3 regions of the Nitratireductor sp. GCM10026969 genome follow, and region 2 is predicted to be linked to each of the others. Evidence: predicted binding sites of a transcription regulator. Region 2 holds the regulator's gene; each other region holds the start of a gene.
What was found. The regulator LexA, encoded in region 2, represses DNA repair genes until DNA is damaged. The targets are predictions, from matches to a motif close to TGTTCNNNNTGTGTTCNG.

Region 1 (3,259 bases), on a different contig from region 2:
GGAGCGTGTCTGCGCGCAACGGCACCCGAAGATGGTCTTTCTGATGCCTGCCGCGCAGAACCCCACGGTGGCCACATTGCCGCGCGAACGGCGCATCGCCATTGCCGAGATCGTGCGCAAGCACAATGTTTGGCTGATCGAGGACAATCTCTACGGCGCATTGGCGGCGGATCCCCAACCCGTGTTGGCGGAGCTGGCGCCGGAGCGGACCTTCCATGTCGGCGGCCTGTCGAAGTCGGTGGCCGCGGGCGTGCGCGGCGGCTGGATCGCCTGTCCGCCAAACTACGCGCGGCGCGTCCAGGTGGCGCATCGTATGCTCACCGGAGGCCTGCCCTTCATGCTCACGGAGCTCAGCGCGCAGTTGGTCCTTTCGGGCGAGGCGGACGCCATCCGCGAAAAATGCATCGCCGAGAACAACGCCCGGCTCGCGCTCGCCCGCCGGGCGCTTTCCGGCTATTCGGCACGCATGTCCGCGAATGTGCCTTTTATCTGGCTGGAACTGCCGGAGCCCTGGCTTTCCGGCACATTCAAGAACGCGGCGTCCGAGGAAGGCGTACTGATCGACGATGCCGACGAGTTCAAAGCCGGGCGCTCGGACCGCGTCTTCCACCATGTCCGTATCGGCATATCGGCGCCGCGCAGCCGCGAAGAAACCGCACGCGGCCTGTCCGTCATACGCCGCCTCATGGAGGAAGGGAGTGCCGGCTACGATAGCCTCGATTGAGATCCGGACACCGTTTCCGGTCCTCCGACCGATGCTCTACAGCGCCCTGCATCCATTCGAACGCACCAAGAGCGCCACGCCTGTTCGCTTCATGCGTCGTGCTTTTCCGAAAGCGGTTCCGGTTTTCGAGCCGGTGCGCTAGCTGCCATCGGCCGCATCGTCCAGATCGTCGTCGCCGCGGGCTTCATCGAGGAACTGATCCGCGATCAGCCCCGCATTCTGCCTGAGCGCCAGCTCAATCTCGCGAGCCACTTCCGGATTCTCGCGCAGGAACTGCTTGGCGTTCTCGCGCCCCTGCCCCAGGCGCTGGGAGTTATAGGAGAACCAGGCGCCGGATTTCTCGACCGTGCCGGCCTTCACCCCCAGATCGATGAGTTCGCCGGTCTTGGATATGCCTTCGCCATACATGATGTCGAACTCGACCTGCTTGAAGGGCGGAGCCAGCTTGTTCTTGACCACCTTGACGCGCGTCTGGTTGCCGACCGTCTCGTCGCGGTCTTTGACCGCGCCGATGCGGCGGATGTCGAGACGCACCGAAGCGTAGAACTTCAGTGCGTTGCCGCCCGTCGTGGTTTCCGGAGAACCGAACATGACGCCGATCTTCATGCGGATCTGGTTGATGAAGATCACCATCGTGTTGGAGCGCGAGATGGAGGCGGTCAGCTTTCTGAGCGCCTGGCTCATCAGCCGTGCCTGCATGCCGGGCAGCGAATCGCCCATCTCGCCCTCGATTTCGGCGCGCGGCGTGAGCGCCGCCACCGAGTCGACGACAATGACGTCCAGCGCACCGGAACGTACAAGCGTATCGCAGATCTCCAGCGCCTGCTCGCCCGTATCCGGCTGCGAGATCAGAAGGTTCTCCAGGTCCACGCCCAGCTTGCGGGCATAGACGGGGTCAAGCGCGTGCTCGGCATCGACGAAGCCGCAGATGCCGCCCTTCTTTTGTGCCTCGGCCACCGAGTGCAGCGCCAGCGTCGTCTTGCCCGAGCTTTCCGGCCCGTACACTTCAATAATGCGTCCGCGCGGCAGGCCGCCGACGCCGAGGGCGATATCAAGGCCCAGCGAGCCGGTGGGGATGGTCTCGATCTCGACCACCTTGTCATTGGCGCCCAGCCGCATGATGGAGCCCTTGCCGAAGGCCCGCTCGATCTGCGAAAGCGCCGCGTCCAATGCCTTGGATTTATCCACCGAGTTTTCCTCTACAAGCCGCAGTGACTTCTGAGCCATGATAAAACACCCCTTTGACACCAATGGAAGCCGCGCCTTGCAGATCTCCCGAGATTTTTTGTACCTTTTTTGTTCCGTTTTGGCAAGTGGTTTTATCTATTTGAAATGAATAGTAAATTCGATTATGTTCTGATTTTGTACTAATTCCGGGAGCGGACATGGACGGCGTGGCCAGCCCTGCCGGAGGCGGGCATGCGTCGGCCACGGCGATTCGCAGGCAAGGAGATCGAGAATGACGAGGCCACGTCTTCTGGCCGTCGGGGGCGCGCATATCGACCGGAGAGGCCGTATCAACGGTCCGCACGTGCCGGAAGCGTCCAATCCTGGCGTCATGCGCGAAGAGGTCGGCGGCGGCGCCTTCAACGCCGCCAGAATGGCGGTGCAGCGCGGCGTCTCCGCGTCGCTCGTCTCGCTGCGCGGCGGCGACGCGGCGGGCGAGCAGGTGGCACAGGCCGTGGAAGACGCCGGCATCGAGGACCTTTCGGCGGTCTTTCTCGACCGGACGACGGCGAGCTACACGGCGATCCTCACGGACAAGGGTGAACTGATCACCGGACTTGCGGACATGGTTTTGCAAAGCAGATGCGCCGCCGCAAGATACGCGAGGCAGCCGCACACGCGGACGCACTGCTGTGTGACGCAAACCTGTCGGCGGATGCCATCGGCCAGCTCATCACCTTGGCCGCGGGGAAGCCGGTCCACGCGATCGCCGTCTCGCCCGCCAAGGTGGAGCGGCTGGCGGGAGCCCTCCCCGCCCTCTCCTGCCTTTTCATGAACCGCAGAGAGGCCACCAGACTGTCCGGTCTGCCGGACGGGTCGCCATCAAACCAGGCAGCGGAGGTGCTGCGCGACATGGGGCTTGGTGCCGGTGTGATCACGGCCGGCGCCGGTCCCGTCCTTTGCTTCCAGGACCCTGACACGTTCGAGGTTTCCCCGCCCGCGCTTGACCATGTCGGAGACGTAACCGGCGCGGGTGACGCGCTCGCCGGGGCCACGGCAGCCGCGCTGATGCGCGGCCTTGCTTTTGCCGAGGCCGTGCGCGAAGGAATGGCGGCCGCCAAGCTCGTGGTGGAAAGTATGCATGCGGCGCCGGAAACGGCGGAAGAAGAGTTTCGCGCAGCACTTGAAGCGGTACCACGTGCGAGGCAGCTTTCTTGAAAGCCCAGACAGGAGACCCGATGCCGCTCGCCAGCCATGTCGATATCCACGCACCGGTTGCCGAGGCGCTTAACGCCGGGCGCGCGGTCGTCGCGCTCGAAAGCACGATCCTCACGCACGGCATGCCGTGGCCGCAGAACGATGCGATGG
Region 2 (3,259 bases):
GATGCTGGCCGCCCTCATTTGCGACCGCGCCGCCATCACGATGCGCAACGTGGCGATCGCCGCGCTCGTCATCGTGGCGTGGTCGCCGCACGTGGTCGTCGGGCCCAGTTTCCAGATGTCCTTTGCCGCGACGGCGGCTCTGGTAGCCGGCTACGCGGCCTGGAATCACTGGCGCCAGCAGCGCGCCACGCGCAGGCCGCCGCCGGAGGGAAGCCTCCCTTGGCGGCTGACGCGCTACGGCCTGGTCTTCCTCGTCGGCCTGTCGGCTACCTCGCTCATCGCCGGTACGGCCACCGCGATCTACGGCGTCTGGCATTTCCAGCGCGTGACCCCGCTGGCACTGCCAGCCAATCTGACGGCGATGCCGATCGTATCCGTCTTCGCCATGCCCGCCGCGGTGCTGGCGATACTGTCCATGCCCTTCGGGCTCGATGGGATATTCCTAAAAGCGATGGGACAGGCGATCGCCGCCGTGGTGGCCATCGCCGAGTGGTTTTCGACCCATTCGCCTGTGGACGCCGTCGGTCTCATCCCGCTCACGGCCATGCTTTCCTTTACCGGTGCGCTGCTTGTCCTGGTGGTCTCGACCACATGGCTGCGCCTGCTGGCGCTGCCGCTCGCCGCCGCCGGCGTGGTTTTTCTCGCCATGCGGCAACTGCCGGACGTCGTGGTTACGGAAGATGCAACGCTCGTCGGTCTGTCTGGAGAAAGCGCCTCGCTCGCCGTGAACCGCACCCGCCCGAACGGCTTCACCATGGACGACTGGACGCGGGCACTGGCGGCTGGAACCGTCGTGAAGCCGACGAATGTAGAGACGGGTGCGCCGCAGCCGCCAAACGCGGAGAAGACGAGGTTTCATTGCAGTGAAGACCTGTGCCTCGCCCGCCACGAAAGCGATGCCCTGGTAGCCCATGCCGCAACCCCCAAGGCCGCCCGTGCGGCCTGTGCCGGCGCCGACCTTGTCGTTCTCGATGATGCCGTGACGACTGTTCCTTGCGGCCCGGCACCAGCCGCCACCCTCGTCACCAAGCGCGATCTGGCGCATTACGGCAGTGCAGCGATCTTCTTCGAGGAAAATCCGAGCGCGGAAGGCAGCGGGAAAGCGCGGATAACCTTCGCAATCACCAAGCCATGGCGGCCATGGCACGCTCACCGTGCCTGGTCGCGGGCCGCCCGGGGGCTGCCCCCACATCGCTGAAGACGGTCGTCCGCCTCAATAGCGCCGGATGAGGCCGACCAGCCGGCCCTGCACCTTCACCCGGTCGGGACCGAAAATGCGGGTCTCGTAGGCGGGATTGGCCGCTTCCAGCGCGATGGACGCACCCTTGCGGCGGAAGCGCTTGAGCGTGGCTTCCTCCTCGTCGACGAGGGCCACCACGATCTCGCCCGGATTGGCCGTCTGCGTCTCCCGGATGATCACCGTATCGCCGTCGAAGATGCCGGCCTCGATCATCGAATCGCCCTTGACCTCCAGTGCATAGTGTTCCCCGCCCGACAGCATGTCGGGCGGAACTCCCACCGAATGCGTCTGATGCTGAATGGCCTCGATGGGGACGCCGGCGGCGATGCGCCCCATGACGGGAACCGAAACGACGCTCACGCCGTCCTCGTCATTGTCGGCGGCCGGCTTGGTGGGCGCCGGGGCGTTGCGGCTCTGGCCACCTTCGATGACGCTGGGCGAGAACGTTCGCTGTCCGCCGAGGCCCGGGGCGATCGACTCGGGCAGGCGCAAGACCTCCATCGCGCGTGCGCGATTGGGGAGGCGGCGGATGAAACCGCGCTCCTCCAGGGCGGTGATCAGCCGATGAATGCCCGACTTCGAGGCAAGGTCCAGCGCCTCCTTCATCTCGTCGAAGGAAGGAGGGATGCCCGTCTCCTTGAGACGGTTGTGAATGAAAAGCAGCAGCTCGTGCTGTTTGCGCGTTAGCATCGGTTCCACCCCGGGAATCAACATAAACAAAACCAGAACATAAGGTAGACGTTCCAGTTGTGTTCCGCAAGAGTGAAAAATCAGCGTTACCTTCCGGTTAACGCAGCATCAGAACCTGGCAGGGCTCACCCGCCTCGCTCGCGCAGGCGCCGGGCTCACGCAGAATGAGCGCGTTGGCGTCGGCAAGCGTGGTCAGCATGGAGGAATCCTGAACCGTGAAAGGCGTGGCAACGAGCCCGCGCGGACCGTTCTCGGCGCGCGCGCGCACATAATCGCGGCGCTCATCGTTTGCCTTCATCGGCGCGGCCAACTCGGCCGCACGCAGATCCGGTGCGAAGGAGCGGCCGGAAAGGGCGGCGATGAGCGGGCGCAGGAAGAGATGCGCGCAGACGAGGCTGGAGACGGGATTGCCGGGCAGGCCCAGGACGCGGCTTCCCTGCAGGCGGCCGAATATCAGCGGCTTGCCGGGCCGCATGGCGATCCTCCAGAAGGCGAGTTCCAGACCTTGTGCCGTCAGCACCTCGCGCACGAGGTCGTGCGCACCCACGGAGACCCCGCCGAGCGTCACGATGAGGTCCGCATCGGCCGAAAGCGCCCGGGAAAGCGCATCGGCAATCATCGCGCGGTCGTCGGGCACGATGCCGAGGTTGAGAATGTCGGCCCCGTCCTGACCGGCCAGGGCAGCGATGCCGAAACTGTTCGAGGCGACGATCTGGTCGGGTCCGGGAGTGGTTCCCGGCGGCACGAGTTCGTCGCCTGTCGCGATGATCGCGACAAGCGGTCGGCCGACCACGGCAAGTTCCGGATGCCCCGCTGCGGCCGCCAGCGACAGGGCTGGCGGATCGAGCGAGCGGCCGACGTCCAGAACGGTCGCGCCGTCGAAGAAATCGAGCCCCGCGCGCCGGATGTGGCAGCCTTCCGCCACCGTTTCGACCGCTTCGATCCGCCCCTCGGCGACAAGGCGGGCGTTTTCTTGGATGAGAATGGTGTCGGCGCCGGGCGGCACCGGCGCGCCGGTGAAGATGCGCACCGCCTCGCCATGACCGACCGTTCCGGAAAATCGCCGGCCCGCCGCCGATTCGCCGATCACTGTGAGTTGCGCGGGAACGGTGGCCACGTCGGTAGCGCGAACGGCATAGCCGTCCATGGCCGAGGCATCGAAGGGGGGCTGGGTGCACCGGGCTTCCACGGGGGCGGCTAGAATACGCCCGGCCGCTGAATTTAGCGGTACTTTCTCGGCTGCAAGCGGCTCTACACCCTCCAGAATGCGTTCGAGTGCCTCGTCAACCGGAAGCAGTGCCATCGCCGGCCTCGTCCATGCGCCAGTCA
Region 3 (3,259 bases), on a different contig from region 2:
ACCAGATTGCGCAGCGAGGCGCGCGGCTTCGGCTTCATCTCCTCCGTGCCGGCGAGATCGCGCGCGGCCTGCAGGAGGGGCACGCCGCGCATGCGTGCGACATCGTGGATCTGGCGCACCGCCGCTTCGCCCAAGCCGCGCTTGGGTACGTTGACGATGCGCTCGAAGGCGAGGTCATCGGCGCTCTGCGCTACGACGCGGAAATAGGCGAGCGCGTCGCGGATCTCCATCCGCTCGTAGAAGCGCGGGCCGCCGATGACGCGGTAGTTCAAACCGAGGGTCACGAAACGGTCCTCGAACTCGCGCATCTGGAAGGAGGCGCGCACGAGGATGGCCATGTCGTTCAGCGCGTGGCCCTTGGCCTGGGCCGCCTCGATCTCTTCGCCGACGGCGCGCGCCTCTTCCTCCGAATCCCAGGCGGCGTGAACCTTGACCTTGGGATCGTCGGGGTCGGCGATATCCGTGAACAGCGTCTTGCCGAGCCGGCCTTCATTGTGGGCGATAAGGTGGGAGGCGGCGCCGAGAATATGTGCCGTCGAGCGATAGTTGCGCTCCAGCCGGACGACGGTGGCGCCGGGGAAGTCCTTTTCGAAACGCAGGATGTTGTCCACCTCGGCACCGCGCCAGCCATAGATCGACTGGTCGTCGTCGCCGACGCAACAGATGTTGACTTTGTTTTCGCTCACGGCCGTATCGCGCTTCGCGCCGGGGTTCTGTGCAAGCAGTCGCAGCCACATGTATTGGGCCGTGTTCGTATCCTGGTACTCGTCCACCAGGATGTATCTGAACTTGGCGTGGTACTCCCTCAGCACGTCCGGGTTCTCCCGGAAGATGCGGATGGGGAGCATGAGCAGGTCCCCGAAATCGACGGCGTTGAGCGTCTTCAGGCGCTCCTGATAGGCGCGGTAAAGCTCGCGGCCCTTGCCGTTGGCGAAAGCGCGCGCGTCGCCTTCCTGAATATCGGACGGGCCCAGGCCCTTGTTCTTCCAGCCGTCGATCATCTGCGCGAACTGGCGGGCCGGCCAGCGCTTGTCGTCCAGCCCCTCGGCCTGGATGAGCTGCTTTAAAAGCCGGATCTGGTCGTCCGTGTCGAGAATGGTGAAGGAGGATTTCAGGCCGGCAAGCTCGGCATGGCGGCGCAGGAGCTTCACGCCGATCGAATGGAAGGTGCCGAGCCACGGCATGCCTTCGATCGCTTCGCCGACAAGGACGCCGATGCGCGTCTTCATCTCGCGCGCCGCCTTGTTGGTGAAAGTGACGGCGAGGATCTGCGAGGGGTAGGCGCGTCCGGTGGCGAGGATGTGGGCGATGCGTGTGGTCAGGACGCGCGTCTTGCCGGTCCCGGCGCCGGCCAGCACCAGCACCGGCCCCTCGGTGGTCTCCACCGCAAGGCGCTGCTCGGGATTGAGTCCTTCCAGGTATCGCGGCGCATGGCTCTGCCGTGCCGCCATCGCACGCGCGGCAATGCCGCCGGCACGCGGGGCGGGACTGGGCGCTTCTTCATCGCCGAAGAACGGCAGATCGTCGGGAGAACCTGACATCGGGCATCGCATATGGTGATTCGGGCCATCAAGGCCAAGCGTTTTCCTTTTGTACCGGTTCAACGTGGCGCGGCCAAGGCGGAGCCGCAACGAAGTCGAACCTTCCACGGCCGGACGACATCACGGAGCAGTGAACAGCCGTGAATGGACCCGCTGTTGCATGCCAATATCCTTGCCTGGGGCGCAACGATCCGAACAACAGGCGAATGCAGCAACAGTGGGAGAGTGGGCATGACCCGTCCAACCATCACCCAGGCGATGATCGACGCCTATGACGAATACACGCATCTGACCCTCGACCGGCGCGGCTTCATGGAGAAGCTGACGCGGCTCGCCGGCTCCAGCGCAGCGGCGGCGGCGATTGCGCCCATGCTGGCGGCCAGTTCCGCCCGCGCGGCGATCGTGGCCGAGGACGATGAACGGCTGGAGACCGAAGACATCACCTATCCCGGCGGCGAGGGCGAGATGCGGGGCTATATCGCGCGGCCGGCGGACCGGGAGGGAGAATTGCCGGCGGTCATCGTCATCCACGAGAACCGCGGGCTCAATCCGCATATCCGCGACGTCGCGCGCCGCATGGCGCTGGAGGGCTTCGTGGCGCTGGCGCCCGATTTCCTGTCGCCGCTCGGCGGCACGCCGGACGACGAAGACCAGGCGCGGCAGATGTTCGGCGAGCTCGACCGGGAACAGACGGTGGCAAACGGCGTGGCGACGATCGCCTTTCTGGAAGAGCACGAGGATGCAAACGGCAATGTGGGCGCGGTCGGCTTCTGCTGGGGCGGCGGCATGGTGAACCGCCTTGCCGTCGGCGCGCCCTCGCTCGACGCCGCCGTCGCCTATTACGGGGCACAGCCGGAAGCCGAGCAGGTGGAGAGCATCGAGGCGCCCCTGCTTCTCCACTATGCGGGGCTCGACGAGCGCATCAATGCCGGGATCGAGGATTACCGCAACGCGCTGGAGGCGGTCGGCAAGGACTACACGATCCACATGTATGAAGGGGTGAACCACGCCTTCAACAACGACACCTCCGAGGCACGCTACGACGAGGAGGCGGCGACGCTCGCCTGGGAGCGCACGGTGGCGTTTTTCAAGGAGCATCTCGCCTAGAGGTTCTCGAGCGGCGAGTTCCGCGAGGCGGCGAGGGCCCCGTCACTTGCAAATTCTAAGGACCTGGCTTTGCCAAGCCCAAGAATTTGCTTTCTCCCCCGCCCCTTTCGACAAGCTCAGGAGGGGGAGAAAGAGGCCGCGCCGGCCTTGCGGCAAGTCAATAGGCGTTGTCGATTGGTGATGGCGCTTGTGCCCGGGCCCGTTATGCGCAGCCCCGAGCCTGTTGCGCCCGCCGCAGAATGGCGCGGGCAAAAACCAGGTCGATGGGAATGGGGTCGCGCTGGCTTTCGATCTCGTGAAGCTCGTCGTTCACCGCCTTGAGCGCGCGCCAGACCTCATAATCGCTGACGCTGCGATCATGGGCAATCCGCTCCGACATGCGCTTTACGTCGACCTTCACCACCAACCTCCGTTACCGCTCTTAGAAATCGGCGGCAGGCGAATCGTTCCTTGACGAGGAAAATTCTGAAGCCTGGGGCGCCGTCTGCAAGGAAGCCCCGTGCGCTAAGCTGTGCAAAAGGTTGCATGGTTAATGGAAGGTTACCGCGGTTGGTCCGTTGCCGTCCCGGAACCGTTCATGGCCGTCGAGCCTCGGTAACCGGGTAATTTTG

Region 1: recA (recombinase RecA) is a predicted target of LexA. The motif match lies at 2,011-2,028, and genes of this name have one in related genera.
Region 3: ACFP9U_RS19040 (ATP-dependent helicase) is a predicted target of LexA. The motif match lies at 1,581-1,598, and genes of this name have one in related genera.

What each region holds. Positions count from the first base shown of each region.
Region 1 is NZ_JBHSUM010000089.1:7,264-10,522, reverse strand. It holds gene ACFP9U_RS16625 (PLP-dependent aminotransferase family protein) at 1-724, shown strand, start outside; gene recA (recombinase RecA) at 863-1,951, opposite strand; partial or broken gene ACFP9U_RS16615 (PfkB family carbohydrate kinase) at 2,184-2,435, shown strand; gene ACFP9U_RS16610 (PfkB family carbohydrate kinase) at 2,534-3,109, shown strand; gene ACFP9U_RS16605 (pseudouridine-5'-phosphate glycosidase) at 3,130-3,259, shown strand, end outside.
Region 2 is NZ_JBHSUM010000020.1:29,403-32,661, forward strand. It holds gene ACFP9U_RS07215 (ComEC/Rec2 family competence protein) at 1-1,198, shown strand, start outside; gene lexA (transcriptional repressor LexA) at 1,214-1,930, opposite strand; gene glp (gephyrin-like molybdotransferase Glp) at 2,028-3,233, opposite strand; gene moaC (cyclic pyranopterin monophosphate synthase MoaC) at 3,214-3,259, opposite strand, start outside.
Region 3 is NZ_JBHSUM010000121.1:7,833-11,091, reverse strand. It holds gene ACFP9U_RS19040 (ATP-dependent helicase) at 1-1,541, opposite strand, end outside; gene ACFP9U_RS19035 (dienelactone hydrolase family protein) at 1,773-2,648, shown strand; gene ACFP9U_RS19030 (hypothetical protein) at 2,851-3,048, opposite strand.